DNA from 2 places in the Stackebrandtia soli genome. Region 2 is predicted to be linked to the other one. Evidence: predicted binding sites of a transcription regulator. Region 2 holds the regulator's gene; the other holds the start of a gene.
What was found. Region 2 encodes HrcA, which represses chaperone genes, less so after heat shock. Its sites were predicted from a motif close to CTTAGCACTCNCNNNNNGNGAGTGCTAAG; they were not measured.

Region 1: a site for HrcA is predicted at 10,890-10,918, ahead of groL (chaperonin GroEL). Genes of this name have one in related genera too.

Annotation. Positions count from the first base shown of each region.
Region 1 is NZ_CBCRZX010000026.1:8,573-24,278, reverse strand. It holds gene cysS (cysteine--tRNA ligase) at 1-942, opposite strand, end outside; gene moaA (GTP 3',8-cyclase MoaA) at 1,050-2,060, shown strand; gene ACM9NP_RS15510 (MoaD/ThiS family protein) at 2,097-2,336, shown strand; gene ACM9NP_RS15505 (UvrD-helicase domain-containing protein) at 2,384-3,544, shown strand; gene ACM9NP_RS15500 (LppU/SCO3897 family protein) at 3,745-4,542, shown strand; tRNA gene ACM9NP_RS15495 (tRNA-Ser) at 4,609-4,698, shown strand; gene ACM9NP_RS15490 (epoxide hydrolase family protein) at 4,919-6,058, opposite strand; gene ACM9NP_RS15485 (helix-turn-helix transcriptional regulator) at 6,120-7,073, shown strand; gene paaN (phenylacetic acid degradation protein PaaN) at 7,458-9,149, shown strand; gene ACM9NP_RS15475 (cold-shock protein) at 9,543-9,743, shown strand; gene ACM9NP_RS15470 (hypothetical protein) at 9,985-10,851, shown strand; gene groL (chaperonin GroEL) at 11,069-12,700, shown strand; gene ACM9NP_RS15460 (hypothetical protein) at 12,826-13,332, shown strand; gene hemB (porphobilinogen synthase) at 13,422-14,411, opposite strand; gene ACM9NP_RS15450 (bifunctional uroporphyrinogen-III C-methyltransferase/uroporphyrinogen-III synthase) at 14,408-15,706, opposite strand, start outside.
Region 2 is NZ_CBCRZX010000041.1:1,747-17,452, reverse strand. It holds gene dnaJ (molecular chaperone DnaJ) at 1-272, opposite strand, end outside; gene hrcA (heat-inducible transcriptional repressor HrcA) at 316-1,338, opposite strand; gene ACM9NP_RS19090 (CapA family protein) at 1,471-2,610, opposite strand; gene hemW (radical SAM family heme chaperone HemW) at 2,653-3,894, opposite strand; gene ACM9NP_RS19080 (enoyl-CoA hydratase-related protein) at 3,893-4,678, shown strand; gene ACM9NP_RS19075 (hypothetical protein) at 4,801-5,625, shown strand; gene ACM9NP_RS19070 (DUF6346 domain-containing protein) at 5,630-6,088, opposite strand; gene ACM9NP_RS19065 (hypothetical protein) at 6,247-7,200, opposite strand; gene ACM9NP_RS19060 (hypothetical protein) at 7,467-7,667, opposite strand; gene lepA (translation elongation factor 4) at 8,048-9,898, opposite strand; gene ACM9NP_RS19050 (phosphotransferase) at 10,072-11,046, shown strand; gene rpsT (30S ribosomal protein S20) at 11,153-11,419, shown strand; gene holA (DNA polymerase III subunit delta) at 11,952-12,905, opposite strand; gene ACM9NP_RS19035 (TSUP family transporter) at 12,953-13,723, opposite strand; gene ACM9NP_RS19030 (DNA internalization-related competence protein ComEC/Rec2) at 13,808-15,697, opposite strand.

The DNA.
Region 1 (15,706 bases), on a different contig from region 2:
CTCACCGAGAGCCGTGTCCGAGAAGTCGAACGCCGACCGATAGTGCGGCGCCACCAGGTAGTAGCGGATCTCGACGGGTCGGAACCCGCGCTCGCCGAGCGCCTCGACGCTCATCGTGTTGCCGAGTGACTTGCTCATCTTCGTTCCACCGAAGTTGAGCATGTTGTTGTGCACCCAGAAGTTCGTGAAGTCGAGACCGGCACCCTTGGACTGCGCGATCTCGTTCTCATGGTGCGGGAACATGATGTCCGTCCCTCCACCATGGATGTCAAAGCCGTCGCCGAGGTAGCGGCGGGCCATCGCCGAGCACTCCAGGTGCCAGCCGGGGCGTCCGCGCCCGTACGGCGTCGGCCAGGTCGCGTCGGCGGGTTCGCCCGGCTTCGTGGCCTTCCACAGCGTGAAGTCCCGTGGGTCGCGCTTCGCGCTCTCGTCGCCGTCGACCACGCTCAGCATGTCCTCGGGCTTGCGGTGCGACAGGGCGCCGTACTCGGCGAACGACGCCACCGAGAAGTAGACGTCGCCGTTGCCCGGCGCGTAGGCGTGACCGCGTTCCACGAGGGTGTCGATCAGTTCGATCATGTCCGGGATGTGCCCGGTGGCGCGGGGCTCGTACGTCGGCGGCCGGACCCCGAGCGCCGCGTAGGCGGCGGCGAGTCGGCGCTCGTTCTCGAACGAGATCGCCCACCACGGGCGGCCCTGGTCCTCGGCCTTGGCGAGGACCTTGTCGTCGATGTCGGTGACATTACGGACGTACGTGACGTCGAGGCCGCCGTGTCGCAGCCACGCGTTCAGGACGTCGTAGTTGACACCGGATCGAAGGTGGCCGATATGTGGCGGCCCCTGGAGCGTGAGACCACAAAGGTATACGCCGACTTTGCCGGGTACGCGCGGCACGAAGTCGCGCACCTTCCGGGTGCCAGTGTCATACAGTCGCAAGCTCACCGGTCGATGGTACGCCAGGCACCTATGCCGTCCGGCACTCGCTGCTCCCGCCGCGCCCACGTCAGCCATCGCGAATTTGGTCGGTGCCAGCGGCTACCGTCGCAGGTATGACCGCTACCCCACCCGCCGACGCGCTCCGCGATCGATACGGACGCACGGCCGTCGATCTGCGGGTGTCACTGACGGACCGGTGCAACCTGCGATGCACCTACTGCATGCCCGCCGAAGGACTGCCGTGGCTGCCGAAACCGGAGCTGCTCACCGACGACGAGGTCGTGCGGCTGGTCGGGATCGCGGTGCGGCTGCTGGGCGTCCGGCAGGTCCGGTTCACGGGAGGCGAACCGCTGTTGAGACGAGGCATCGTCGACATCGTCAGCCGCACCGCCGAGCTGGAGCCGCGACCACGGATCAGTTTGACCAGCAACGGAATCGGCCTCGAGCGCAGCGCCGCGGCGCTCGCCGCCGCCGGGCTGGACCGCGTCAACGTCTCATTGGACACACTGGACCGCGAACGGTTCCGCCGACTCGCGCATCGCGATCGCCTCGACGACACCGTCGCCGGCCTGGCCGCCGCCGCCACGGCCGGTCTGACCCCGGTCAAGGTCAACGCGGTGCTCATGCGCGGCGTCAACGAGGACGAGGCGGTGCCGCTGCTGAGGTTCGCGCTGGAGCACGGCTACCAGCTGCGGTTCATCGAGCAGATGCCGCTCGATCCGCAGCACGGCTGGAGCCGGGACGACATGGTGACGGCCGACGAGATCCTCGCCCTCCTGGCGACGGAGTTCGCGCTGTCGCCCGACCCGGCGCCGCGCGGGGCGGCACCGGCGCAGACCTGGCTCGTTGACGGCGGACCCGCGAAGGTCGGCGTCATCGGGTCCGTGACGCGCCCGTTCTGCGGTGATTGCGACCGGACCCGGCTGACCGCCGACGGTCAGGTCCGGGCGTGCCTGTTCGCGACGACCGAGACGGACCTGCGCGCGCTGTTGCGGGCGGGTGAGCCGGATGAGACGATCGCGGACGCGTGGCGCGCGACGATGTGGGCCAAACGCCCCGGTCACGGGATCGACGACGAGACCTTCCTCCAACCACCGCGACCGATGTCGGCCATCGGCGGTTGAGATCCGCACCGAACGCCATTGAGATGAGGACGCACCGTGGCAACCGTTCGATACTTCGCCGCCGCGCGCGCCGCGACCGGCCTGGACAGTGAATCCGTCGACGCCGCGACCGTCGACGAACTCCGCGACGAGCTCAGTCGACGTCACGGCGAACCGTTGGCGCGCATCCTGCCGTCGTGCGGGCTGCTGCTCTCCGGTGTGACGGTCCACGACCGTCACTCTCCGGTCGGCCCCGACGACACGGTCGACGTTCTGCCACCGTTCGCCGGGGGTTGACGACACCCGCACCGTCACCACCGCGTCGGCTTTGAAAGGATTCGAGTGTGGGTTCGACACATGAGCCAAGCGCGCTGTTCGACCTGCCCGCGGGCGCTCGGGTGCCGCGTCGCGGCCGGGGCGCGAAACCGCGCGCCCTGAAAGCGGTCACGTACGTCCCGATGCCCGACCCGATCGTCCCCCAGCGGCCCAATCCGCGAGCGCCGGACGGCCCCTGCCTGGCAGGGATGGAAGAGGTCGGCACCGGCATCCTAGACAATGTGGACGCGATGCAGCGTGTCGCCGCGTCGGCTCCGCCCGGTCCCCTGCTCATCAACGCGGGCCCCGGCACCGGCAAGACGCACGTCCTGGTCCGGCGGATCGCGTACCTGGTGACGGAGCTCAACGTCCCGGCGTCGCAGTGTCTCGTCCTCGCGGCGACCCCGCACGCCGTCGCGCTCATCGAGACGCGGCTGCGCGAACTCGTCGGCGACGCGTGCGACGACATGACCTTCGCGGCCTTCGGTGAGCTCTCGGCCCCGCCGCCGCTCGGCCACCTGTTCGTGGACGACCTGCACCTGATGGACCCGAAGCTGTACCAGGCGTTGCGCGCCGATCGGGGCGACGCTCCCGCGTTCACCGCGACGGGAGACCCGGACTCGTCGGTGCTGACGGAGCCGGTCCTGTTCGAATGGTTCCCGGAGGACTTTCCGGACGCCCGGGTCGTCCGGCTCACGCGCAACCATCGCTCGACGGCTCCGATCATCGCCGCCGTCATGCAGCTCATCACTCCGACGACGCGCGCGCCCGGCCGACAGATGATGCCGACCCGGCCGACCGCCGGAACGGCGCCGATCGGCCGCTACTACGCCACCTCGATCCACGACGAGCAGACTCTGGCGGACCGGCTCCGGGATCGCCTGGCCCCGCTCGGCGTCGACGCGTCGGAGGTCGCGGTGATAGGCCCGGGTTGGGGAGACGCCGACGAGCTCGCCGGGCGGCAATATCGCGTCGTGTACTGCGCATCCGTGACGCGAGAACACTATCCGGACACCGCGAACGCGCGTCGATCCCTGTTCGTGGCGATGAGCCGAGCCGCTGACCTGCTGTACGTCAGCCATTCGGGCACAGGTTCTCCACTACTGGACGCGATCGATTCGGGCCTGTTCACGCCGTTTGGGCGAGTTGTCTCCCGTGGTCCGCGCGCGGAACAGCCCCGGCTGTTGTGAAATCGATTGCTTTGCGGGTGACGCCGCTTCATGTCGATGTCAGTATTTCGTCGTATCTTTGACAGCCAGCGTTCTAATGAAGGCGAGCGTCCCGCACGGCCCTGGGTTCATTCGAGACGTTCGGTCCCGTGAACCGACTGCGGAGTTTGGCCAGTCCTTGGCGTACGCCGCGAGCACCCCCACGAAGAGGAGACCACCGTATGTCTATGTACGGTCCGCAGGATCCGTACGGACAGCCGAATGATCCGTACGGTCGGCCGCAGCAGCCGCAAGACCCCTACAACCAGCCGCCGCAGGATCCCTACGCTCCGCCGTATCAGCCCACCCAGCACGATCCGTATGCCCAACCCCAAGGTGGTGGCTACCCGCAGGGCGGCGGGTACAGCCCGTCCCACCCGGGCGACGGCTACGGATACGACCCGCAGAGCCAGCAGCCCGTCACCGGGATGCCGTACAGCCCCGCCGCCGGTGGCATGCCTCCACCGCAGCCCCAGCCGGGGATGACGGGGTTCCTACCGCCTGAGCCGCCGAAGAACAACAACACGGTCGCGTGGGTCGCGGGTGGCGCGGGCGCCGTCGTGCTCATCCTCATCGTCGTCGTGATCCTGGTTCTCACGAACCGTGGGGAGGCCAAGGATCCGGAAGCGGACTCGACGACCTCGACGGAGACGACCGATACTCCCACGGACGCCCCGTCCTCGGACGCCCCGAGCTCGGCCACTCCGACGCCGACCGACAGCACCGACCCGCGCTACGCGCTCGTCGGGGATTGCCTGTACGCGTGGGAATCCGACCCGGACACGAAGGCGTGGGACGCGGAGATCGCCGATTGCTCCGACTCCTCGGCGAACTACAAGGTCTACTCGATCGAGTACGGGACGATCAGCGAGACCGACTGCCCGTCGACTCCCGATGGCCGTGCCGTCGACTTCTGGTACTGGGTGGACTACCCGGATTCGACCTCGTCCGACTACATCCTGTGCAGCCACAAGCTCTGACCTGGGCTGAGCGTGCGGTGCCACCCCACCGCACGCCTCCGTGGGAGCTTCGGTAACCTTTTCGGCGGTGGCGTGTCCGAGCGGCCGAAGGAGCACGCCTCGAAAGCGTGTGACGGGGCAACCCGTCCGTGGGTTCAAATCCCACCGCCACCGCCAAAGCAACACGAACGCCGGGTGATCATCGCGATCATCCGGCGTTCGTCGTTTCACCACCATCACGGCGACCACCACAACCGGCGACACCCAACCGAACCCCGAACAACGACCCCGCTTGTTCAGGGTTAAGCCGAAACCCTGAACAACGCGACAGGCTGTTCAGGGTTCGACGGGTAGGCCGGACAGGACGGCAGTCGCCTCTCGTCGCAGTCGCGGCGGACTAACCCAGGTCGCGGAAGAACTCCCGGATGTCGCCGACGAGCAGGTCCGGCGCCTGCAAGGACGCGAAGTGGCCGCCGCGGTCGAACTCCGTCCACCGGACGATGGTGTTCGACAACTCGGCCACTCCGCGCACCGCCCGGTCGCCCGGGAAGTTCGCGACCGCAGTCGGCACCGGTGACGGAGCGGGTCGCTCGCCCCAGCCGCCCTCACCGGCCTCCAGGTACAGGCGCGCCGCCGATCCCGCCGTCCGTGTCAGCCACAGGGTCGTGACGTCCGTCAGGATCGCGTCGCGGGAGACCCGCGTCTGCTCGGTGTTCGCCGGGTCCCAGTCGACGAACCACTCCAGGTTCCACGCCAGCTGACCGACGGGGGAATCGTTGAGCGCGTAAGCGATGGTCTGCGGCCGGGTCGACATCTGAGTCGCGTAGCCCGAGTGGCCGTACCACCAGTGCTCGTTCTGTTCGACGAGGGCGCGATCCTCCGCGCCCAAACGCTCCATATCAGAGGGATCGGTCGAGACCGCCGCGTTCGCGAGCGCGTTGACGTGAACGCCGATGACGTGCTCCGTCGCGATCCGGCCCAGCTCCGGCGAGACCATGCTGCCGAAGTCACCGCCCTGCGCGCCGTACCGCTCGTAGCCGAGGTCGGCCATGAGCCGCGCGAACGCCGAGGCGATCCGGGTCAGTCCCCAGCCACGTTCCAGGGTCGGGCCGGAGAAGGCGAAGCCCGGCACCGACGGCGCGACGACGTGGAATGCGTCGGCCGGGTCGCCCCCATGCGATCGCGGATCCGTGAGCGGCCCGAGGACGTCGAGGAAGTCGCAGACGGTGCTGGGCCAGCCGTGCGTCAACAGGAGCGGCGTCGCGTCCGGTTCCGGCGAACGGACGTGCAGGTAGTGGATCGGCTGACCGTCGATCGTCGTCATGAACTGCGCGACGGCGTTGAGCCGGGCCTCATGCCGGCGCCAGTCGTAGCCGTGCCTCCAGTACTCGACGAGCTCGCGCAGCCATTCGCGGTTGACGCCGTAGTCCCAGCCGGCGCCCGGCAACTCGTCGGGCCAGCGCGTCGCGTCGAGACGGGCGCGCAACTCGTCGAGGTCGGCCTGCGGGATGTCGATACGGAACGGTGTTCGTGTCATGGACGCAGCATGCGGCCGATAGCGGACAGGATCGTTCCTATTTCGCTGGCATTCTGGAGAAATGTTGCCCACTCACGCGCGTCTCCTCCGGCTGCTGTCCCTGTTGCAGACCCCTCGGGAGTGGGCGGGTCCCGAACTGGCGGCCCGGCTCGACGTCACGCCGCGCACGATCCGGCGCGACGTCGACCGGCTCAGGGAGCTCGGCTACCCCGTCGACGCGACCCAAGGTGTCCATGGTGGATACCGCCTTCGGGCGGGCACGAAGGTGCCCCCGCTGCTGCTCGACGACGACGAGGCCGTCGCGATCGCCGTCGGCCTGCGCCTCGCCGCCCGATCACGCATCACCGGCATCGACGACGCCGCCGAGCTGGCCCGCGCCAAGCTCGACGGGGTACTGCCGTCCCGGCTTCGGCAGCGTGTGGCCGCGCTGCACACCGCCGTCACCGCGATGCCCGAACCCACCACGGACAACACGATGGACCCGTCGGTTCTCGACGCGGTCTCGACGTCGATCCGGGTCCGCGAGACCCTGCGATTCGACTACGTCGACCATCACGGCACCCCGTCTCGGCGATCGGTCGAACCGCACCAGGCCGTCCTGTGGGACCGACGCTGGTATCTCGTCGGCTTCGACGTCGATCGCGACGACTGGCGAACGTTCCGACTCGATCGCGTGCGCCCGCTCGTCCCCGGCGGCCCGCGATTCACGCCCCGCGAAGCCCCCGGCGGTGATCTGGTGGCCTACCTGCGAAACGCGCTCGGCTTCGACATGTGGCCGTATCGATGCCGGGTGCGAGTCGCGGCACCGGCCGCCGACGTGGCGGCCCTTGTCAGCGGGATCGTCACCCCGATCGACGCGACCACGTGCGAACTGGAGCTCGCGACGGACTCCTATGACCTGGCCGCCATGACGCTCGCGTGGCTCGGCGCCGACTTCACGGTCGAGGCACCCCCCGGACTCCGTCGAGCCGTCGACGCGCTCGCGAACCGGCTCCGTCGGGCCGCCGAGGGCTGACGGCGAAAAACCGGCGTCGGATGTCGACTCGGCGACGAAGTCGTCTCGATCGTTAATCGGTTGCCGCCGTCCCACGGCGCTGCCATGCTGAGTCGGTGTTGGCGTGACGGCATGCCGACGTCGACAATCAGGCCCGGTCCTTCTGGGTATCCGCCCTCTCGCCGACGCCCTGGAATCGTGATCTTCCAGCCGAAGGCGAGAGGGCATCTCCTCAGTGGATGTTCCGTCCGCGCGATCGCGTGCGGACCATTTCATCCATAATGACACCATTGTGACGTCGCGCTCTCGGGCGGATCGGACCCGTGCTTTCGGACCCCGCGCGGCCGAGAGGACTCCTCACGCTCCGCCCGCGCCCGTGTCGTCACCGCCCCGATATCCGGCATGATGAATCGCATGACGCACCCACTGTTCAGCAAGCACCGTGAGACCCTCGACGCAGCGCTGACCGCGATCGCCTCGCGCGAGTACTACTCGGCCTACCCCGAGTCCCCGAGTCCGCGCGTCTACGGCGAGACCGCCGCCGACGATGGAAAGGCCGCCTTCGAGGCGCTGCTCGGAAAGACCTTCGAGATCGACCAGCCGACGGCACCCCGCCACGTCACGACCGAGGACAGCCCGTTCGGGATCGACCTCGGGATCACCTACCCCGCTTCCGATCCGACCGAGTTGATCAACGCCGCCGAGGCCGCGTGGCCGGCGTGGCGCGCCGCCGACCCGGCCACCCGCGCGGGCGTGTGCCTGGAGATCCTGCACCGCATCCACTCCGACGTGTTCACCCTCGCCAACGCCGTGCACGCGACCACCGGTCAGGCGTTCGTCATGGCGTTCCAGGCGGGCGGCCCGCACGCGCTGGACCGCGGCCTGGAGGCCGTCGCGTACGGCTACGCCGAGCAGACCCGCGTGCCCGCCACCGCGTACTGGGAGAAGCCGGGCGGAAAGGCCGGACCGCTCGCGATGGAGAAGACGTACCACGTGGTCCCACGCGGAGTCGGACTCGTCATCGGCTGCAACACCTTCCCGACCTGGAACTCGTACCCGGGCCTGTTCGCCTCGCTCGTCACCGGCAACCCCGTGATCGTCAAGCCGCACCCGCGCGCGGTGCTCCCGCTGGCGTTGACCGTGCGACACGCGCGCGCGGTCCTCGCGGACGCGGGCTTCGACCCGAACCTCGTCACGCTCGCCGCCGAGAACCCGGAGGACGGCATCGCCGAGATCGTCGCGATGCACCCGTCGATCAAGATCATCGACTTCACCGGTTCGAACTCCTTCGGCGAGTGGCTCGAGTTCAACGCCCGCCAAGCGCAGGTGTACACGGAGAAGGCCGGCGTCAACACGATCGTCATCGACTCCACCGACAATCCCAAGGGGATGTTCAACAACATCGCCTTCACCCTGTGCCTCTACAGTGGCCAGATGTGCACGACGACGCAGGCGATCTTCATCCCGCGCGACGGCATCGAGACCCCCGACGGCCGCCTGTCCGCGGACGACGTCAAGGCGGGCATCGTCAAGTCGGTCGCAAAGCTCACCAGCGATGACGCCCGCGCCGTCGAGTTGATCGGCGCGATCGTCTCGCCGGAGGTCGTCCAGCGCGTCGACGACGCGGCGTCGCTCGGCGAGGTGCTGCTGCCGTCCCGGACCGTCGAGCACCCCGCCTACCCGAAGGCGCGCGTGCGGTCCCCGCTGATCCTCGGCGTCGACGCCGGGTCCTCCGACGCGTACGCCAGCGAGTGCTTCGGCCCCGTGACCTTCCTCGTCACGACGGACGACACGGACGCGAGCCTCGCCGTGGTGCGGGACGTCGTGGGGCGCGAAGGGGCTCTCACCATGGGCGTCTACTCCACACAGGATGGCGTGCTGGACGCGGCGGTCGCCACCGCGATCGACGTCAACACCCACCTGTCGCAGAACCTGACGGCGGGCGTGTTCGTCAACCAGTCCGCGGCCTACTCCGACTTCCACGGCTCGGGCGGCAACGCGGCGGCCAACGCGGCCCTGACCGACGGCGCCTACGTGGCGAACCGCTTCCGGATCGTCCAGAGCCGTAAGCACGTCGAGCCGCGCACCGCGGAGTGACCGGACCCGGAACGTCGCGGGACCGCTGAACCCGCGACGCGCGATCGAGTGAGCGAGGGCCCGGCATCGAGATCGACCTCGATGCCGGGCCTTCGACGCGGTACCGCGAGACCGTGTGCCCCGTCGCCCCGCGACTGTGATGTGACTCATGACGCCAGGCGCACGGGCACGACACGCCGGTGCGAAGAGTCATACATCCGCTACCGGCAGAATGGGCATCCGGGGGTGCTTTCGTGTAGCCTCCTAACCTGGTCATCGTCGAACCGGTGTCGTGAGATTCCATTTCCGCCTGCCGAGCTTGACTCACCAACGTGTGACTGGCGCGCTTCGCGCGGTGATCGACCGGTTAGCGCATCCGCGCGAACTGGAGAACGCACAGTAAGAAGGAAGTACATGGCACAAGGCACCGTCAAGTGGTTCAACGCTGAGAAGGGCTTCGGCTTCATCGCCGTCGACAACGGAGCTGACGTCTTCGTCCACTTCTCGGCCATCCAGTCGGACGGCTACCGTTCGCTGGACGACGGTCAGCGCGTCGAATTCGATGTCGCGCAGGGAAACAAGGGTCCGCAGGCGGAAAACGTTCGCATCGTCTGAGACGACGCCACAAGCTTGTAAGGGTGGGTATCCTCACGGATGCCCACCCTTACCGCTGTTCACGGGCGTCCGCGACGGATCGTCCGTCGCGAGCGGGCCCGATCGAACCCGGCGGCGCGGGTCGGCTCGTCACCACACGAGCCGCGCAGGGGATCCGGCGACCACACCGCCAGTCGGCGCGTCAGGGGCCTCGCGACGGGGCATCGCCCATGCAGCTCCGACGTCAGGAAACCCGTCAGCCATGACCGCATCGCCAGGAAACCGCCGCTCCGATCCGCTGATCCCGGATGACCTCAGTGGATGGTCAGCGAACCTGACCAGCGTGATCTCCCGAAGTTGGCGAAAGATCTTGGTCGTCCTCGCCGTGACCGCGCTGATCCCCGTGATCGCGTCGGCGATCGGCGGGCTCTTCATCAACGAGGTCGCGTCCCAGATGCTGCGGGACCAGGCCGACGAGCTGCACACCCCGACGGCCGCGTTCCTGAACGACGCCCGCGCCCTGGGCGCCCGGCTCGGAATCGTCCTCGTGGTGTCGCTGCTCACGGCGTACCTCTCGTGCGTCGGCTGGGCGGCGGCCCTTCGAATCGCCCTCGTCGAGGCCGCGGACCGCCGCGTCTCCATCGGCGAATCCCTCCAATATGGATTCCGTCGCGGCCTGCGAATGTGGGGCTGGTACGTCCTCGCCGCCGTCTGCGTCATGGTGGGAATCTGCGTCTTCGTCCTGCCGGGCGTATACCTCATCGTCGTGTTCGGACTGTTCGGCCCGGTCGTCGTCTGCGAGACCGGACCGGCGCTCGCCCGATCCCTGCGGTTGGTGCACCGGTCGTTCGCCAAGATCCTCGGCCGCATGCTGCTCCTGCTGCTGTTCGTCCTGACGATCACCTGCGCCACAGCGCTTCTGGCGGGGCTGTTCACGTCTCCCCTGTCCGGAGTTCAGGCGACCGTCACCACCGCCGAGATCGCCTCCGACGCGATCGGCTCCTATCTGTCGACTTTGCTCGTCGGGCTCCTGCTCACCGGTGGTCTCCTCGTCACTTATGCGGAGGCGCGCGCCGCCGAGGAACCGGGACTGACGACGACGGCGATGCTGGACGGCGCGCCCGAGTAAGCGTCGACACAGCCGCTACCAGACATAACATCACCCGATTTGGCACTCTCGGGGTTAGAGTGCTATACCTGTCATTGGCACTCGCTCTATGTGAGTGCCAACCGCAAGGGGTGGTGGGACCACCGTTGACGCACCGCGTCGACAGCTGGTCTGGGTCGTCGCGGGCCATCCGCCTCGAAGAGACGTGTCAATCGATATCCGAAAGGGTAGAAGCCGAATGGCTAAGATCATCGCCTTCGATGAAGAGGCTCGCCGTGGGCTTGAGCGGGGCATGAACATCCTCGCCGACGCCGTGAAGGTGACGCTCGGTCCCAAGGGCCGCAACGTCGTCCTCGACAAGAAGTGGGGCGCCCCCACGATCACCAACGACGGTGTGTCCGTCGCCAAGGAGATCGAGCTGGAGGACCCGTACGAGAAGATCGGCGCCGAGCTGGTCAAAGAGGTCGCCAAGAAGACCGACGACGTCGCCGGTGACGGCACCACGACGGCGACCGTTCTGGCTCAGGCCCTCGTCAAGGAAGGCCTGCGCAGCGTCGCCGCCGGCGCGAACCCGATCGCGCTGAAGCGCGGCATCGAAGCGGCCGTCGCGGCCGTCGCCGATGAGCTCGCGAAGCTGTCGAAGGACATCGAGTCCAAGGACCAGATCGCCGCCACCGCCTCCATCTCCGCCGGTGACTCGACCGTCGGCGACATCATCGCCGAGGCGATGGACAAGGTCGGCAAGGAAGGCGTCATCACGGTCGAGGAGTCGAACACGTTCGGCCTCGAACTCGAGCTGACCGAGGGTATGCGCTTCGACAAGGGCTACATCTCCGGTTACTTCGTGACCGACCAGGACCGTATGGAGACCGTCCTCGACGACCCGTACATCCTGATCGTCAACTCGAAGATCTCGGCCGTCAAGGACCTGCTCCCGACGCTCGAGAAGATCATGCAGTCGGGCAAGTCCCTCGTCATCATCGCCGAGGACGTCGAGGGCGAAGCCCTCGCGACGCTGATCGTCAACAAGATCCGTGGCACCTTCAAGTCCGTGGCCGTCAAGGCCCCCGGCTTCGGTGACCGCCGCAAGGCCATGCTGGGCGACATCGCGATCCTGACCGGCGGTCAGGTCATCAGCGAGGAGCTCGGGCTCAAGCTCGAGAACGTGTCGCTGGACCTGCTCGGCCAGGCCCGCAAGATCGTCATCACCAAGGACGAGACGACCATCGTCGACGGTGCCGGTGACGAGGACCAGATCAACGGTCGCGTCCAGCAGATCCGCAACGAGATCGACAACTCCGACTCGGACTACGACCGCGAGAAGCTCCAGGAGCGCCTCGCGAAGCTCGCCGGTGGCGTCGCCGTCATCAAGGTCGGCGCGGCCACCGAGGTCGAGCTGAAGGAGCGCAAGCACCGCATCGAGGACGCCGTTCGCAACGCGAAGGCCGCCGTCGAAGAGGGCATCGTCCCCGGCGGTGGTGTCGCGCTGGTCCAGGCCGGTGCGACCGCGTTCGACAAGCTCGAGCTCGAGGGTGACGAGGCGACCGGTGTCACGCTGGTGCGCGCCGCGCTGTCCGCTCCGCTGAAGCAGATCGCCGCGAACGCGGGTCTCGAAGGCGGCGTCGTCGCCGAGCGCGTGGCGAACCTGCCCGCCGGTCAGGGCCTCAACGCCGCGACCGGTGAGTACGTCGACATGCTCGCCGAGGGCATCAACGACCCGACCAAGGTGACGCGTTCCGCTCTGCAGAACGCCGCCTCGATCGCGGCGCTGTTCCTGACGACCGAGGCCGTCGTCGCCGACAAGCCGGAGAAGGCCGCGGCCGACCCGGGCGCCGGTGCCGGTGACATGGGCGGCATGGGCGGCTTCTAGCCCCCGCGTCGTTCAAGTACGACTCGAAGCGGTCCGGTCCCTCACGGGGCCGGGCCGCTTTCGTCGTGCCCCAATGGTTCTGAGATCGGGGGAACCGGGGCGAGCGGGTCCGCGTCACAGTAGGTATGAGACGCATCATGATCACGCTCGTGGCAGCGCTGGCCGTCGGTGGCGCGGCGGCGTGCCAGCCGAAGGCCGAACCGGCGAGCTCCGAGAAGACGACGAACGTCGACGATTCCAAGACCGAACCGGGAGACGAGACCATGTCGGACGGTCTTCCCGAGTTCACGACCGTGACGATCACGAAGTCCGGCGGCATCGCCGGGATCACCGAGACGGTGACGATCGACGCCGACGGCGCGTGGAGCTACGTCAAGGCGCGAATGGCCCCGCAGGACGGGACCTTGGAGGGGGAACGCCTGTCACAGTTGCGCTCGCTGGTCGCCGATCCCGAACTGACGACGAAGGGGGAGCCCTCGACCGACCAGTGCGCCGACATGTTCGTGTACGCGGTCACCGCCGAGACGGCCGACGGGAAGACCGTCGAGACCGCGACGGACGACTGTGGGATCGCCCCCAACGAGACGATGGGTCACCTGCTGGACCTCGTCATCGAGGCGACCCCAATGTAGCGGCCGAGCTCACCGACACCCCGGCACACGGTGACCGCGCGAAGCGGGGGCCCGGCGATTCGCCGGGCCCCCGCTTCGCGCGGCGTCTCTCAGAACTCGCGCCGCAGCAGGTGGGCCAGTTCCTCGGCCCAGTACGTGCAGATGATGCCGGCTCCCGCGCGACGGATCGACGTCGCCGTCTCGACGATCATGCGTTCGCGGTCCACCCAGCCGTTGGCAGCGGCGGCCTCGACCATCGCGTACTCGCCCGACACCTGGTAGGCGGCGACCGGCACGGTCACCTCCGCCGCGACGGCGGCGACGATGTCCAGGTACGGCAGCGCCGGTTTCACCATGACGATGTCGGCGCCTTCGGCGATGTCGAGGGCTACCTCGCGCAGCGCTTCGCGGGCGTTGCCCGGGTCCTGCTGGTAGGTGCGCCGGTCTCCATCCAAAGCAGAGTCGACGGCGTCGCGGAACGGCCCGAAACAGGCGGAGGCGTACTTCACGGCGTACGCGAGCAGGCTCGTGTCCGTGCAGCCCGCTCGGTCGAGCTCGGCGCGCACGGCGCCGATCTGGCCGTCCATCATCCCGGAGGCGCCGAGCATGTGCGCCCCGGCTTCGGCCTGCGCCAATGCCATCCGGCCGTATTGCTCCAATGTGGCGTCATTGTCGACACTGCCGTCCGGCCCCAGCACCCCGCAATGACCGTGGTCGGTGAACTCGTCGAGGCACAGGTCCGACATGACGACGAGCGCGTCACCTACCTCGGCCACCGTGTCGGCGATCGCGACGTTGAGGACTCCGTCGGGGTCGATACCGGCCGAACCGTACGCGTCGCGCGTCTTCGGGATCCCGAACAGCATGACGCCGCCGAGGCCCGCGCCGGCCGCCGAGGCGACGGCCTTGCGCAGCGAATCGCGCGTGTGCTGGACGACGCCCGGCATCGAGGCGATCGGGTGCGGCGCGTCGAGGCCCTCCTTGACGAACAGCGGCAGGACCAACTGCGACGGGTGCAACCGAGTCTCGGACACCAGGGCGCGCATGGCCTTCGTCGTCCGCAGACGACGTGGCCGCACCTCGGGGAACCCGCCCGTCATGACCGGAACCTCAGGGCCGTCGGGCCCTGGACCTTCGCGCCGCGCCGCTGCTTGACGGGGGCCTCGGCCATCCGCTGCTTCAGTTCGACGGCGTACTCGGCGAGCGATTCGACGAGGTCGGGAACGCTCGCGTTCTCGGGACGGGCGTCGACCCGCAGGCCGAACTCGGTCGCGGTCTCGGCGGTGTGCGGGCCGATCACGGCGACGACGGTGCGCGCGTGCGGCTTGCCCGCGATGCCGACCAGGTTGCGCACGGTGGAGGACGAGGTGAACAGCACCGCGTCGAAGCCGCCGGACTTGATCGCGTCGCGGATCTCGGCGGGCGGCGGGGACGCGCGCACCGTCCGGTAGGCGGTGACGTCGTCGACCTCCCAGCCACGCTCCTGGAGACCGGCCGACAGGACCTCGGTGGCGATGTCGGCGCGCGGCAGCAGAACGCGGCTCACCGGGTCGAGCACCTGGTCGTACGGCGGGAAGTCGGCGAGCAGACCGTCGCTGGACTGGTCGCCGGATGGCAGCAGCTCGGGTTCGATGCCGAAGGCGCGCACGCGCTCGGCGGTCGCTTGGCCGACGCACGCGATCTTGATGCCGCCGAAGGCGCGGGCGTCCAGGCCGTGCTCGGCGAACTTCTCCCAGATCGCCTTGACGGCGTTGGCGGAGGTGAACACGATCCAGGCGTACCGGCCGTCGACGAGGCCCTTGACGGCGCGCTCCATCTGGGCGGGGGTGCGCGGCGGTTCGACGGCGATCGTCGGCACCTCGCACGGGATCGCGCCGTAGGTGCGCAGCTTCGCGCTCATCGCGCCGGCCTGCTCCTTCGTGCGCGGGATGAGGACCTTCCAGCCGTACAGCGGCCGGTTCTCCCACCAGCCGAGCTTGCCGCGCTCGTCCACACCGTGGCCGATGCTCAGGACGACGCGTCCGGCGAAGCCGAGCGCGGCCTCGACGAAGGTGTCGACGGTCGAGGACGTCGTGAACTGGGTCTCGCCGGTCACGTCACCGGTCACGGCGACGGTGGTGCTCGGGGTGATCCCGGCGGCCAGCAGCGCGTCGCGCACGCCGGACAGGAGCGAGACGTCGGCGGACAGCGTGAGGCTGCCGGTGGCGACGGCGGAGGTCAGGGTGGCGGGCGTGAGCGCGACCGGGTCGGTCACGTCGACGACGGTGCGCGCCTCCGTCGGCGGCATTCCGGCGTATCCGGCGACAGCGGAGGCGTAGCCAATGCCGGGAATGACTTCGACCGGGATGTCCGTGTTCGAGATCTCGGCGATCTCGGCCGCGACGGCGGCGTTCGG
Region 2 (15,706 bases):
TGGAAACCCATGAACGGCCCGGCTCCACCGGCCGGTCCCGCGCCGCCACCGCCCGGCGCGAGGGGGTCTCCGCCCAGGTCGACCATCTGCCGCTTCTGCGGGTCGGACAGGACCTCGAACGCCGCGTTGATGTCCTTGAACTTCTCGTGGGCTTCGGAGGACGGATTGACGTCGGGGTGGAACTCGCGCGCGAGTTTGCGATACGCCTTCTTCAACTCGTCCGGGGTGGCGTCGCGGGAAACGCCCAATATGCCGTAATAATCCTTGGCCACGTGTGCTCTCGTTGTCTTCTTGGTAGCGGGTCAGATACGGGTGTCAGCTTTGCGCGAGGATCTTGCTGACGTAACGGGCGACCGTACGGACCGCCGCGATCGTGCCGGGATAGTCCATCCGGGTCGGGCCGACGACGCCGAGCCCACCGACGATGGACCCGAGCGGGCCGTAACCGGTGGAGACGACGGACGTGCCCGCCAGCCCGGCGATGTCGTTCTCCTCGCCGATGCCGATGTGCAGGGTCGTGCCGGAGTCGATCTCGCCGAGCAGCTTCAACAGCACGACCTCCTCCTCCAGCGCTTCGAGGATCGGCCGCAGCGAACCGGCGAAGTCGACCGAGTGCCGGGTCAGGTTGGCCGTACCCGCCAGCGCGATGCGTTCCTCGCCTCGCTCGACGAGGGTCTCCAGCATGACGCCCGCTAGCACCGTCATCACGGACGTCAGTTCCGGCGGGCATTCCGACGGCAATGCCGTGATCAGCGGTGAGGTCTCGGTGAGCCGGACACCGACGAGTTTGTCGTTGATCAGGGTCCGGATCCGCAGGACGTCGTCGGCGGACAGTTCGGTGGGCATGTCGAGCACGCGCTGCTCGACCCGGCCCGTGTCGGTGATCATGACGAGCATCACGCGGGAGTCGCTGATCTGCACGAGCTCGATGTGCCGGACGCTGCTGCGCGACAGGCTCGGGAACTGGACGACGGCGACCTGCCGCGTCAGCTGGGCGAGCAGGCGCACCGTCCGGTACACGACGTCGTTGAGGTCGACGGCCTCGTCGAGGAACCGATGGACGGCCCGACGTTCGGCGGCCGTCAGCGGTTTGATGGTGCTCAAACGGTCGACGAACAGCCGGTAGCCCTTCGTCGTCGGGACTCGCCCGGCGGAGGTGTGCGGCTGGTGGATGTAGCCGTCGTCCTCGAGGGCGGCCATGTCGTTGCGGATCGTGGCCGCCGACACGCCGAGTCGATGCCGGTCGACGAGGGCCTTGCTGCCGACCGGTTCCTGCGTCGACACGTAGTCCTCGACGATGGCGCGCAGCACTTCGAGCTTGCGGTCATTGATCGACATCGCTCGCTGCACCTCCCTCAACCGGTGTTCGTCGCGCCTGGCACTCGACCCAGACGAGTGCCAAGCCTACCTGGTACCGCCCACCGATCGCCCGCCCGAGAGCAACCCCGGTCACGTGATGGCGATCCCTGGTCACGCCGGTGGCGAAATCGTTCCGTCCGGCGACAGCCGAACACCGGCGTCGCCGAAGTCCGCGGACAGCTCCGTGACGTCGGCGATGCCGCCGCCGGCCGCGTCGAAGGCGGGGTATCCGCCGTCGACCATGAGGGTCGCGACGACCTTGCCGGACAGGAATTCGCCGTCCGGCGTCAGCTGAACCGAGAGGATCGCGCCTCGCCCTAGGGGTCCGTTGGCGCTCAGGACGCCGTACCCGGCGAAGTTGCCGAGGCTGTGCGCCACGAGGCGGCCCTTGTAGAACTCCATGCCGCGCAAGACGTGCGGGCCGTGGCCGAGGACGAGGTCGGCACCGGCGTCGATCGCGGCACGGGCCACCGCCGTCGAGTCGCCCCGGTCCTCCCCCGCGAAGGTCTCCGGACCACCGGTCACGTGGCGGTGGTCGACGCCCTCGGCGCCGACGTGCATGCTCAACACGACGATGTCGGCGCGCTGCGCGGCGGCGTCGACGAGGGCCGTGACGGCGCTGACGTCGAGCAGGTTGGTGTAGAAGTCGTAAGTCGCGACACCGACCACGGCGACGGTGGCGTGCGGGGTCTCCAGTTCGACGATCTCGCCCTTGACGCCGGCGAGCGGGATGCCCTCGGCGTCGAGCGCGGCACGGGTGTCGCCGACGCCGTCGGGTCCGGCGTCGAAGCCGTGGTTGTTGGCGATGTTGAGAACGGTGAATCCGGCGTCGGCGAGCACCGGCGCGTACGCGGGAGGCATGCGGATGTAGACGCACTCGTCGTCCTCGCCGCATTTCTTGAAGTCGGTGCGTTCCGACAGGGGGCCTTCGAGGTTGCCGAAGACGACGTCGCCGCTGAGGTGTTCGGACACCCGGTCGAAGAAGCCGGCCGCGGCGTTCGGCGGGAGCGCGTCGGGGATCGCGCCCATGACGGTGTCTCCGACACCGGTGATCGTGACCGATCGGACGGCGGGCGCGTCGGGGGACGGCGACGTCGAGGTGTCGGCCGCCGGAAGGAACGATCCCGTCGGTTCGGGCCGCAGCCACATGGCGAGCAGCGCCACCGCGACGACGGCGACGGTCGCCAGGGCGACGGGCAGCGGCCAACGTGGGCGGGGCGCGGCATGGACGGGTGAATAACGCGCGGACATGGTGGGAATTCCCAGGGGTGGGGCGGCCGGGTGGCCGACGGGTCAGTCGATCAGGTCCCGCACCACGGCGTCGGCGAGGAGCCGTCCCCGCAGGGTCAGGATGGCGCGACCGGTCGTGAACGCCGCCTCGTCGAGGAGTCCTCGCTCGACGGCGTCGCGCGCGGCGTCACGGCCGGGGCCGTTCAGCGACGATATCGCCAAACCCTCACGGAGCCGCGTACGCAACATCACGGTTTCGACATAACGCTGATCACTCGTCAAGGTCTCGCGACCTGCGGCCGGCGACTCGCCCGCCTCGAGTTGGCGGGCGTATCGACTGGGGTGCTTCACATTCCACCATCGAAGACCGCCGATATGACTGTGCGCTCCGGGCCCGAAGCCCCACCAGTTGTCGCTGCGCCAGTACAGCAGGTTGTGCCGACATTGCGCCACCGGCGTGGTGGCCCAGTTCGACACCTCGTACCAGGTCAGCCCCGCGTCGGTGAGCAGGCGCTCGGCCGCGAGGTACCGGTCGGCGGCGACGTCGTCGCTCGGGTACGGCAGGTCGCCGCGCCGGATTCGGCGCGCGAGCGCGGTGCCGTCCTCGACGATGAGGGCGTACGCGGACACGTGGTCGGCGCCGACGTCGATCGCGGCACGGACGCTCGCGGCGAAGTCGTCGGGGGTCTCCCCGGGGGTGCCGTAGATCAGGTCGAGGTTGACGTGGTCGAAGCCGACGTCGCGGGCGGTGCGGGCGACGTCGAGCGCGCGACCCGGCGTGTGATCTCTGTCCAATATCGACAGTACGTGTCGGGAGGTCGACTGCATCCCCAGCGACAGTCGTGTGAAACCGCCGCGCCGAAGTGTCGACAGGTAGGCGGCGTCGACGGATTCGGGGTTGGCCTCGGTGGTGACCTCCGCATCGTCGGTGAGGCCGAAGGTGTCGGCGACCATGGACACGATCGCGGTCAGTTCGTCGGCGCGCAGCAGCGTCGGGGTGCCGCCACCGACGAAGATCGTCGACGCGGGCGGCGCCGATCCACCGGCGACTCGCTTGGCGAGCGCGAACTCCTGGGCGAGCGTCTCCAGGTAGTTGTCGCGGCTCGCGCCGCCGCCGAGTTCGGCGGCGGTGTAGGTGTTGAAGTCGCAGTAGCCGCAACGGGAGGCGCAGAACGGAACGTGCACGTAGACGCCGAAGTCGCGCCGCTCCATCCCGTCTAGGGCGGCGGCGGGCAGGGCCCCGTCGCGCGGGGCCGGTTCACCTTCGGGCAGCGCGCTCGGCACGCGTACTACCGTACGTGCCATGACGAATGGCAACACGGACGAGTTGGTCACATACGTCGTGGAGCGCGGTATCGCGACGCTGACCTTGAACAGTCATCACAATCGGAACGCCTTGTCAGCGGCGTTGATGCGGCGTCTGCTGGAGCTCTTGGGGGCGGCGGTCGCCGACGACGCGGTGCGGGTCGTCGTGTTGTCGCATGAGGGGACGGTGTTCTGCTCCGGCGCGGACCTGAAGGAGACGGCGGCGGCCCGACGTGCCGGGGAGGTGCCCGCGGCGTTGTTGACGGAGGTGCTGGCGGCCCTGTGGGAGTGCCCGAAGCCGACGATCGCGGCGGTGAAGGGTTCGGCCAGGGCGGGTGGGCTCGGCCTGATCGCGGCGTGTGACATCGCCGTGTGCTCGGGCGAGGCCTCGTTCGCGTTCACGGAGGTCCGCCTCGGCGTCATCCCGGCGGTCATCTCCGCGCCCGTCCTTCGTCGACTGTCGAGCCGCGACGCGACGGAGCTGTACCTGACGGGGCGGGTGTTCACCGGCGACCACGCTCGGCAGATCGGGCTGGTCACGCACGCCACCTCGTGGTCTGATGTGGATCAGACGGTGGCGGACTATGCCGCCGACATCGTCCGGGGCGCGCCGAAGGCCTTGGCGGGCACCAAGACGCTGCTGCGACGCGGCGAGGAGGACCTGCGGGGCGAGCTCGCCGCGCTGGCGACCACGTCGGCGGGTTTCTTCCTGTCGGATGAGGGCAGGGAGGGTGTGGCGGCGTTCGCGGAGAAGCGCGACCCGTCCTGGATTCCCGACGCCTGACCAACACTCAGCCATCGATAGACGACAATACCGAGTCGATTTGACCGAACTGTTCGGATTGCCCCGATTACGGGTGCGTACCATGTGATGTCCTCGCTTCGCTCTCGCTCGCAGGAGGACTCATGCGTCACCGTCGGGTCGCGGCAATCGCGACCGTCGTTCTCGCCGGTACCGTGATGGCGGGTTGTTCCGGAATGGACCGTCTTGGGACGGCACCGACCCCGGACTGCACGGTCGCCAGCGACGGACACGTCGTGGAGTTGGAGTTCGCGCAGGCCGCCAACGCGGCGACGATCACGGCCGTCGGGGTGGGGCGGGGTCTGCCGCCGCGCGCGATGATCGTGGCGTTGGCGACCGCCTGGCAGGAGTCGAAGCTGCACAACATCGACTACGGGGATCGCGACTCGCTGGGGCTGTTCCAGCAGCGACCGTCTCAGGGTTGGGGCAGCGAGGAGGAGATCCTCGATCCCCGGTACGCGGCCACCGCGTTCTACGAGCACCTCGAGCGGGTGCCGGAATGGGAGTCCATGCGGGTCACCGACGCCGCGCAGACGGTGCAGCGCAGCGCGTTCCCCGAGGAGTACGAGCAATGGGCCGACGACTCGGCGGCCATGGTCGACGCGTTCACCGGCGTCACCCCGAAGGCGCTGCGCTGCGTCCAGGTCGAGCGGCCCGGCGAGGGCGTGTCGACTTCGGACCTCGGCCGGGCCCTGTCGTTGGACTGGGGCGAGTCGGCCGAGTACGTCGAGATCGACGGCGGCATCGCCGTGTCGGTGTCGTCGGTGGAGGACGGGTGGCGGTACGCGTCGTGGCTCGTCGCGCATTCGACGGAGCGGGGCATCGCCACGGTGGAGTTCGACGGGCGTCGGTGGCACGCCGAGTCGGGTGAGTGGGAGACGCCGGAGGCCGCGGGCGACGACGCGACCGTCATCGCCACCGTCCATTGAGGCATCAGTAGCGGCTGAAGAGGTTCCGCACTCCCGCGCCGAACATGATCAGGCCGGAGATCAGCCCGGCGGCGGTGAGGATGACCGCCCAGGTGTTGCGGTCGACGTCCGCACGAGACCAGTTGTTCGACGTCATCCCCGCGCTGGCCAGGGGGAACTGGTTGCCGATGTCGGTGGGAGTGAACTCGGATCCGCCGAAGGTCTGCTCGTAGGTCTCCCCGTCGTCGGCCTCCACGTCGACGCGGCAGCTCCACCAGTAGCCGACGCCGCTCAGACTGACCGGGCCCTCCTCGGCGCATTCGACGACGGTGCCGACGGCGCTCGAGCGCGAGTCCAGGTCGTCGACATTGGCGACGCCTCCACGAAAGTTGATCGCCGTCCACCCCGTCGTGAACAAAGCGACACCGAGAAAGATCAACAGCACCGGCGATCGGGTAGCACCGCGTACGTCGGTTGTGGACACGCTCCACGCTCCTCACCCATGACTGTCCGATATGGCGTTAATGGATCGCCACGGTCTACCGTATCGGTTCGTCACGGGACCGCCGGACCTGATCGGTCGGCGACGGCGGTCGGCGGCCGAAGACGACGCGGTGGCCCGCGCCGCCTTCGGCCATTCGATCACAGCACGTACGGCATCCGGGTGTATTCGGTGGCGAAGTCTCCGGTTCCGTCGAAGTAGTTCGAGACGAGGTAGGCGGGGTCGAGTCCGATGAGGCCGCGTTGCAGGTGGTCCCCGTCGTCGCTGTCGTCCCAACGCCACGGCGTCATCGCGGCGTTGTCCTTGCCGTCGTCACCGGCGAGCGCTCCTTCGGAGGCGAAGGTCCGCGAGTCACCACGGTGGTCCCACAGTTGGCCGGGGCCGAAGAGGTCGATCAGCTCGTACGAGACACTGCGATCGTTGCCGCCGTCGGGTAGTTCGCCGTGGCCGCCGGGGTGGTAGACGATGCCGTCTCCGCCGGGGAACTCCTCGCCGCTCCAGGCGTAGATGCCGTGGCCTTTAGCTTCCTGCTCGATCGTGGGCCGGTCGAAACCGTCCACATTCTGCATGATGATCTCGCCGTCGACGCTCTGACCGCCGTCGACGAACGGGCTGCCGGGCGGCGTGTACGACCAGAAGTGCGTGTGCGCCACCGTGATCATGCCCTCGAGCGCGCCGTAAGTCGTGCCGTCCTTGCGAACGGTCAACAGGACGCCCTCGAGGTCGTTCTCGTGGTGGTCGATGTTGAACGGGTCCCACCAGTCGACCCAGTCGCGCGGGTGGAAGTACGCGTAGACGATGAACCAGTGGGTCGCCGTCTCCGAGACCGAGTAGTAGGCGGCGCCGGTCAACCGGTCGGTCAGCACCTCCTGGTTCTCCCAGTTGTCGCGCATGTCCCAGTCGCCGTCGAAGTCCATTCGCGACAGATAGTCGGCGTCGGCGTCGCTGTCATCGACGTCCTGGTACAACACGGGGGCCCAGCGCTGGACGAGGTCGGCGTCGCCGACCGAGGCGTGCCCGGCGGGGGCGGCGACGCCGAGTGCGGTGACGGTCGTGACGACGGCCAGGCTCGCGGCGGCGAGCGATCTTCTCATGTGGTCCTCCCAGATGAATGGGGCCGGTAAGGAACTTACACATTGAGATATGTAAGAGTTTCACATTCTATGGGTGGGATCGTCAGCGTGTCATCACCCGGGTAAGGCCGCGCCGAGGTCGACGCGACCATGGCGGCGTCCGACACCCGCCGCGCCTCTTCCAGTGCCGCGCCGCGATCGCCGTCGTTCGGTGGTCCGCCAGCACGCCGCCCGCGTTCGCCGAACCGCCGTCAACCAGATCGCCCCGCACCACGTCCGCAGTGACGTCACCTTCGCGGCCGCCGGACCGCGACATTCCCCCACCCACGACAGGCATCGGCGCCATACGACGATTCGACGAACGCGGCACCACCACGAGGGTCGGCGTCGACGACCGCGACAGCCCCATCGACCTGTGATGATCCGAGGAGAACGTTCAACGAGTACGACGAAGTGGGCTCACCAACGCCGACGACGTCCTCGCCCATTCATATGAGTCCTCTTCGGACTCATTGGTCGTGCTGGGGACGAGCCGTCCCCCGCCGCCGCGCACGGGCCACCTCACACCCGCGACACCCGAAACGGCGATCCTGCCGACGAGCGCCCGCCGAGATCGGCGGCGCGTGGCCGGGCGGATCGTCGTCTCGGACGCCTCCAGAGGCGGCGTCGGTCCGTGGTCGCTGCGCCCGCGGCCGCCCCCCGACAGGCGCCGCTCGGCGTACGCGTCACGACGGTCGGCGACCACGCGCGGCGACCGCTCAGCCAGCTCGTGGCCTTCGCGGCCGCCCTCACACGGCGACGCCGTCTTCACGATCACGACCCTCGACGGGTCCCGGTCGTCGAACGGCACGACCACGCCGCCCAGGCGCTACTTCTTGCGCTCGCCCGTCGAACCGTCCGAGGTCAGGGCGGCGATGAAGGCCTCCTGCGGGACCTCGACCCGGCCGACCATCTTCATGCGCTTCTTGCCTTCCTTCTGCTTCTCCAGCAGCTTCCGCTTACGACTGATGTCACCGCCATAGCACTTGGCGAGGACGTCCTTGCGGATCGCGCGAATGTTCTCGCGGGCGATGATGCGCGAACCGATCGCCGCCTGGATCGGGACCTCGAACTGCTGCCTCGGGATCAGCTTGCGCAGCGTCTCCGTCAACCGGACCCCGTATGAGTAAGCCTGATCCTTGTGGACGATCGCGGAGAACGCGTCGACCTTCTCCCCCTGCAACAGGATGTCGACCTTGACGAGGTCCGCCACGGCGTTGCCGGTGGTCTCGTAGTCGAGCGACGCGTAGCCCTTCGTCTTCGACTTCAACTGGTCGAAGAAGTCGAAGATGATCTCCGCCAACGGAAGCGTGTACCGCAACTCGACGCGCTCCGGGGACAGGTAGTCCATCCCCTGCAGGGAACCGCGCCGCGACTGGCACAGCTCCATGACGGCGCCCACGTAGTCGTTGGGGGTCAGCACGGTCGCCTTGACCATCGGCTCGAACACCTCGGCGACCTTCCCGTCGGGGAACTCGCTCGGGTTCGTCACGACGACCTCGGAGCCGTCGTCGAGGGTGACGTCGTAGACGACGTTCGGCGCCGTCGAGATCAAGTCCAGACCGAACTCGCGCTCAAGCCGCTCGCGAATGATCTCCAGGTGCAGCAGGCCGAGGAACCCGCACCGGAACCCGAACCCGAGCGCGGCGGATGTCTCGGGTTCGTACGTCAGGGAGGCGTCGTTCAACTTGAGCTTGTCGAGCGCCTCACGCAGGTCGGGATAGTCCGAGCCGTCGATCGGGTACAGCCCCGAGTAGACCATCGGCTTGGCCTCGGCGTAACCGGCGAGCGCCGTCGTCGCCGACCGGTGCAGGCCCGTCACCGTGTCACCGACCTTCGACTGGCGGACGTCCTTCACACCCGTGATGAGGTACCCGACCTCGCCGACGCCGAGACCGACCGACTTGACCGGCTCCGGCGAGATCACGCCGATCTCGAGCAGTTCATGAGCGGCCTGTGTGGACATCATCTTGATGCGTTCGCGCGGCGACAACTGGCCGTCGATGACACGAACGTAGGTGACGACGCCACGGTAGGAGTCGTAGACCGAGTCGAAGATCATCGCGCGAGCGGGCGCGTCCGGATCCCCCACCGGCGCGGGGAACTGCGCGACGATCGCGTCCAACAGCTCCGCGACACCCGCGCCGGTCTTACCCGAGACGCGGAAACAGTCCTCCGGTTCACACCCGATCAGGTGCGCCAGTTCCTCCGCGTACCGCTCCGGCTGTGCGGCGGGCAGGTCGATCTTGTTCAGGACGGGAATGACCGTGAGGTTGTTCTCCAGGGCCAGGTACAGGTTCGCCAAGGTCTGCGCCTCGATGCCCTGCGCCGCGTCGACGAGGAGAACCGCGCCCTCGCACGCCGCGAGAGACCGCGACACCTCGTACGTGAAGTCGACGTGGCCGGGGGTGTCGATCATGTTGAGGACGTACTCACCGCCGACGTCCGAACCGGCGCTGACCTTCCACGGCAGCCGCACGGCCTGGCTCTTGATGGTGATGCCGCGTTCCCGCTCGATGTCCATCCGGTCGAGGTATTGGGCGCGCATCTGCCGTTGCTCGACGACGCCCGTCAACTGCAGCATCCGGTCGGCCAACGTCGACTTTCCGTGGTCGATGTGCGCGATGATGCAGAAATTGCGGATCCGGGAAGGGTCCGTGGCGCCGGGCGCGAGTTTCACTGGCACGTCCGTTCGTTTCGTGTGCGGTGGGAAGACCCCCCATGATCCCATGACCGCGCCGCGCGCCTACCGCCGACGACGCCACAGCGTGCCGCGCCGCACGTCCACACCGACGCCGCCACAACTTGAAATCGTGTTGCCGTCGACGCCGCCACTCGGCAGGATCAACGACCATGACAACCCGCTTCGGTGTACCCGTGCCCTACGAGGCGACCGCGGTACGGATCGGCGTGGACGAGCTTCCCGCCGACGTCCGCGCCGAGATCGCCGCACAGATCGGCGGACCCATCGCGTCCGTGCGCATGGCCGGCGGCGGATTCAGCGGCGGCTTCGCCGCGATCGTCACAGCGGAGACCGGGCGACGGATGTTCGTCAAGGCGTCGGGCCCCGACCTGCCCTTCGTCCTCAACGCCTACACGGCCGAAGCGCACATCTCCGCGCTCCTCCCCGACGAGATCCCGGCACCCCGACTCCAATTCTCGTCCCAAGTGGATGAATGGGTCGTCCTCGGTTTCGAGGCCATCGACGGGAAGGCCCCGCGCATACCGATCTCCCCCGACGAGTGGACCCTCATGTTGCGGGCGTGGGAGACGGCCGCCGACGCCCTGACGCCGATCCCCGCGTCCCTGCGCGACTACCCCCTCCCCAACTGGGCGACCGAGGACCTCTCGGGCTTCCAACGATTCACCGCGACGGCGTCCGGAGACATCTCGCCCACCATCCCCGAACGATTCGCGACCCACGTCGACGAACTCGCCGCGCTCGACAGCCACATCAACGCCGCCGTGACCGCCGACGCCGTCATGCACGGCGACCTGCGCCCCGACAACATGGTGCTGCGCGAGAACGACGCCGTCATCTGCGACTGGAACTGGCCGTGCGTCGGCGCGCCGTGGTTCGACACCGTCGCGCTCCTCGTCCCCGCGCACGCCGAAGGGCACGACGCCGACGGGATGTTCTGGAAGCACTCGACCTCGGCCGGCGTCGACGGGGAGCAGCTCGACACGGTGCTCGCCGCGATCGCCGGTTACTATCTGGCGGGCAGTCAAGAGCCCCCGCCGTACCGGGTGTCGCCGCATATCAGGGCACATCAGCGGTGGAGCGCGTTGGCGACCCTCGACTGGTTGGCGAACCGACGCGGCTGGTAAAGTTGCTCGTCGCGCGCCGTGGCGCCCATTGCGTTGCGCGCCGACTGCTTGTTAGGAAGTACCCGCTCGACAATCGAGCACCATCAGAGAGACCGAGGCTTCAAGCGTGGCGAACATCAAGTCCCAGATCAAGCGCAACCGGCAGAACGAGAAGGCCCGGCTGCGTAACAAGGCCGTGAAGTCGTCGCTGAAGACCGCGATCCGGAAGTTCCACACCGCGGCCGCAGCCGGCGACTCGACTGCCGCCGCCGTTGAGCTGCGCGCCGCCGGGCGTCTGCTCGACAAGGCCGTCAGCAAAGGCGTGATCCACCGCAAGCAGGCTGCGAACCGCAAGTCGGCCATCGCGCTGAAGCTCAACTCGCTCGCGGGCTGACCCCGGCGCCGTCTCAGGACGGCGGCCCTCACCGGGGCCCGGCGCGACGGCTCGCCCGGTTGGGCGGCGGGCGCAGTGCCAGGCGCGCCTAAACTTCCGTGGTCGACACGGCGCATCCGCGCCGCAGGCTTCGACGACGACCATTCTTGACGCGGTCACGACGTTCTCGACGTCGTGACCGCGTTCATGCGTGCCTGACGCCGGCGACCCCCAGCGGCTTCTCGACTCCCACCGCGCCGTCCACCCCGGCAGTTCACGCCCCGCACCGACAGTGGCGGGTTCGTCTCGCCCTTGGCCGCCGGTGACGTCCTACACGACACCCACCCCCACAGTCCTCTGTGGGTTCTCCACAATCACGGCGTTGTCCACACCCTCGACGAACCGGATTTGACGCCTAAGCGTGCCCACCAGCTAGGCTCGAAGCCAATGGGGAGGAGGTTTGGAGGCCCCCGAGCCTCTCCCGTTGCTCACGACGATCCCCCGCGAACACAGCTCACGAGGCAATCCACCCGCCCGTGAACCGCTCGCCTCGCTACTGGGAGCGCGCGGCGGCGATCGCCAGAATCGCCCGCTCCAGCGCGTACGCCCGATCCTCTGAACCGCCCTTGACCTCGGCGTTCAAACCGGCCGTCACCGCCATCGCGTCGACGAGCCCGTCCGGGGTCCATCCCCGCGACTGCTGCTGCGCCTTCTCCACCTGCCACGGCGCCATCCCCAACTGAGACGCCAGCGAGAACGCGCTCCCCCGAACTCCGGCGACCTTCGCGATGTTGCGGACACCCGTCGCCAACGCGTCCGCCAACGGCACGGGATCCACACCCACCGACAGCGCCCACCGCAACGAACCGAGCGCGCCGGCGGTGTCCCCCGCGACGGCCGCGTCCGCCACGGCGAACCCGGTCACCTCCGCACGGCCCCGGTAATACTGCGCCACGACATCGACGGTGATCTTCCCGTTCGTATCGGCGACCAGTTGGGAGCAGGCCGCCGCGATCTCCCGCAGGTCATGGCCGATGGCGGTGATCAGCGCCTCCGCCGCCCCCGTCTGGCACGAACCGCCCAGCCGCCGCAGTTCCTCCTTGACGAACGACACCCGCTCCGTCGCCCGCTTGACCTTGGCGACGGTCACGACGTCAACCCCGGCCTTGCTCAAACCGTCGGCGAGCGCCTTGCCCTTCTTCCCCCCGGCGTGAACGATGACGAGGTGTACGTCGGGTGATGGCTGCTTCGCGTGGTCGAGGAGCGCGGCGGCGAGATCCTTCTTCGCGTCCTGGGCGTTCTCGATGACGACGATCGCGCCACCCCCGAACAGGGTCGGGCTCGTGTGAACGGCGAGCTCCCCGGGCGTCAGGTCTCCCGCGGACAGCTTGTGCACCTGGGTGCCCGGGTCGGTCTTCTTCGCGGAGGCGACGACCTCCCCGACGGCGCGCTCCGCCAAGAGGTCCTCGTCTCCCAACACGAGCCGTACCAGCGGTGTCGTCGTCATGGCGTCATCCTCGCAGGCGTTGCACGATCAGCCGGTGGCCGGGTACGTCACCACGGCAGCAGGTCTTCCTTCCACAGGTATTGCACGAGCATGGCGACGCACATGACCACGACGATCGGTCGGATCAGTCTGGCGCCGCCGCGATGCACGATGATCGCTCCGACGTACGCTCCGGCGATCTGCCCGATCGCCATGATTCCGCCGAGCACCCACATCAGTTTTCCTCCAATGAGGAACACGACGAGGGCGGCGATGTTCGTCGCGAAGTTCAGGGTCTTCGCCTGGGCCGTCGCGGCGACCAGGTGCTGCCCGCGAAGTGAGACGCCGGCGGCTGTGAAGAACGATCCGGTTCCGGGACCGAAGGCGCCGTCGTAGAAACCGATCCCGGGAACGACCATCGAATGGTATGTCCGCGTGGACATGCGCGGATCCCGCGACTCGGTGCCGTTGCCGGGCATGAACACGAAGTACAGGCCGATGGCGACGAGAACCACGGGAACGGCGACCTGCAGCGTGTCGGTCCGCACGAATTGAATGCTGACGGCACCGAGTGCCGCGCCCGCCAGCGCGCACAGGAACGGCACCGTCAGTTGCACCCCGTCGGTGAGGCCACGGCGGCGCATGGACACCGCCGACGTCAACGTGCCGAAGCTGCTTTGCAGTTTGTTCGTCGCGAGGGCGTGAACCGGGGGCACCTGAGCCAGGAGCAGCGCGGGCAGAGTCAGGAGGCCGCCTCCACCCGCGACCGCGTCAACGCACCCGGCGAGCAGCGCGACCACGAACAGCATCAGCAGCAAGGTCGGGGCGACGGTCTCCACGGCGCGATTGTGCGGTCGTCTCAGCATGGCATCGGTATCGACCCAGACGAATGTGACCTACCATCCACCATATGGCCGTCCATCTCACGATGTGGTCGCCACGCTCATTCCCTCCTTCCCGACGACGAGCGCGATATCCCCGGACCGGTCGGTGCGTTCGACCCTCGCACCACCGCGTTTCAAGCGATCAACTATCGATCGGTGTGGATGCCCGTAGCCGTTGTCCTCGCCCACCGAGATCACCGCCAGCGACGCCCCCACCGCCTCGATGAATCCGGGCGCACCATTCGCCGAACCATGATGCGGAACCTTCAACACATCGGCGGCGATTCCCGACCCATCCGCAAGCAGGCGCTGCTGGGTCTCCTCCTCGATGTCACCGGTGAGCAGCACGGACACCCCGTGAGTCTCGGCCCTCAGCACGATCGACGCGTTGTTGGGACCGTCCAGACCCGCGGAAGATCCCGATAGGACGCTCAAGGTCACCTCCCCGACGGTGAACCCGTCCCCGACGCTCGGCCCCCACCTCCGCGACGCGCTCGCGGCCTCGGCGAACCGGTCCTCGGCTTCACCGGCGGGCAGGTCTCCGGGCACCAGGATGCCGCCGACCTCCCGCCCCGAGTAGACCCCGGACAGGCCGCCGACGTGATCCATGTGCGCGTGGGTGATGACGAGCAACGGAACCCGACGAACCCCCAACCTGTCCAGGCAACCGTCCATCAGTTCGGGGTCGGGCCCCGTGTCGACGACGATCGCCTCTCCCTGCCCCACCGACAGCACGACCGCGTCTCCCTGCCCGACATCGCAAACGACCATCACCCATCCCGGCGGTGGCCATGCCGACCACCATGATCGGGTGGGAATGACCAACAGACAAAGCGCCACCACCACGAGGACCAAGAGGCGACGCCCGCGCCGCTTTCGCAGCACCAGCAGCAGCGCGAGGACGACGACCACCAAGAACAGTGACCAACCCGGCCCCGCGGGCCAGGACACGACGCCTCCCGGTATCGCTGCACCCGTCTCCGCGACGACGATGAGCCACCGCACCGGCCACGACGCGAGCCACGCGATGACAGTCGCGACCTCCATCGACACGGCGGACGCCACGGTCGCCACCACACCGAGAATCGCCGCCGGTGGAACCGCGACGGCCGCCAATGCGTTCGCCGGCACGGCGATGATGTTGATCCCGCCGTCAGCGGCGGCCAACAACGGGGACACCGCGAGCTGCGCGGCCGCCGGAACCGCGATCGCGGCCGCGACCAGCCGTGGCACGCCCCGTCGCCGCCCCGCTTCGGTCCAACGTGAGGCGAACACGACCAAGCCAAGCGTCGCCGAGACGGAAAGCCCGAACCCGAGATCGAACGCCAGGCCCGGTTCCCACCACAGCAGCACCACGACGGTCGCGGACAACGCCGGAATCGCCGCCGTGGGACGACCCGTCCCGAGCGCGAGAAGGCCGATCACGCCCATCGCGGCCGCTCTCAACACGCTCGGCGACGGCCTCACCAGGATGACGAACCCGAGGATCGCGACCATCCCGACGACGACCGTCAACCAGACGGGCGCCCGTGCCGCTCGCGTCAACAACAGAACGGCCCCGACGACGATCGCGAGATTAGACCCGGAGACCGCCAGCAGGTGCGTCATCCCCGTGTCTCGAAAGTCGTCATCGACTTCGAAGGTCAGCTCGCTCGTGTCCCCAATGGCCAGGCCCGGCAATAGTCCCGCGACGGCGGGAGGCAATCCCGAACTGGCCTCTCGCAGTCCCGAACGCAACTCCCCCGCAGCCGTCTGCCACCAGGAAGGCCCACTCACGACCACGACACGATCGTGAGTGGACAGTACTGCGGCCTCCAGCCCCAATCGGTTCGACGCCGCCAACCGGCCCTTTACGACGATGTCCTGCCCGGGAAGCAGACGAATCGATTCGACATTGCCGGATGCGAAGACCACAAGGTCGACGCTCACCGACACATC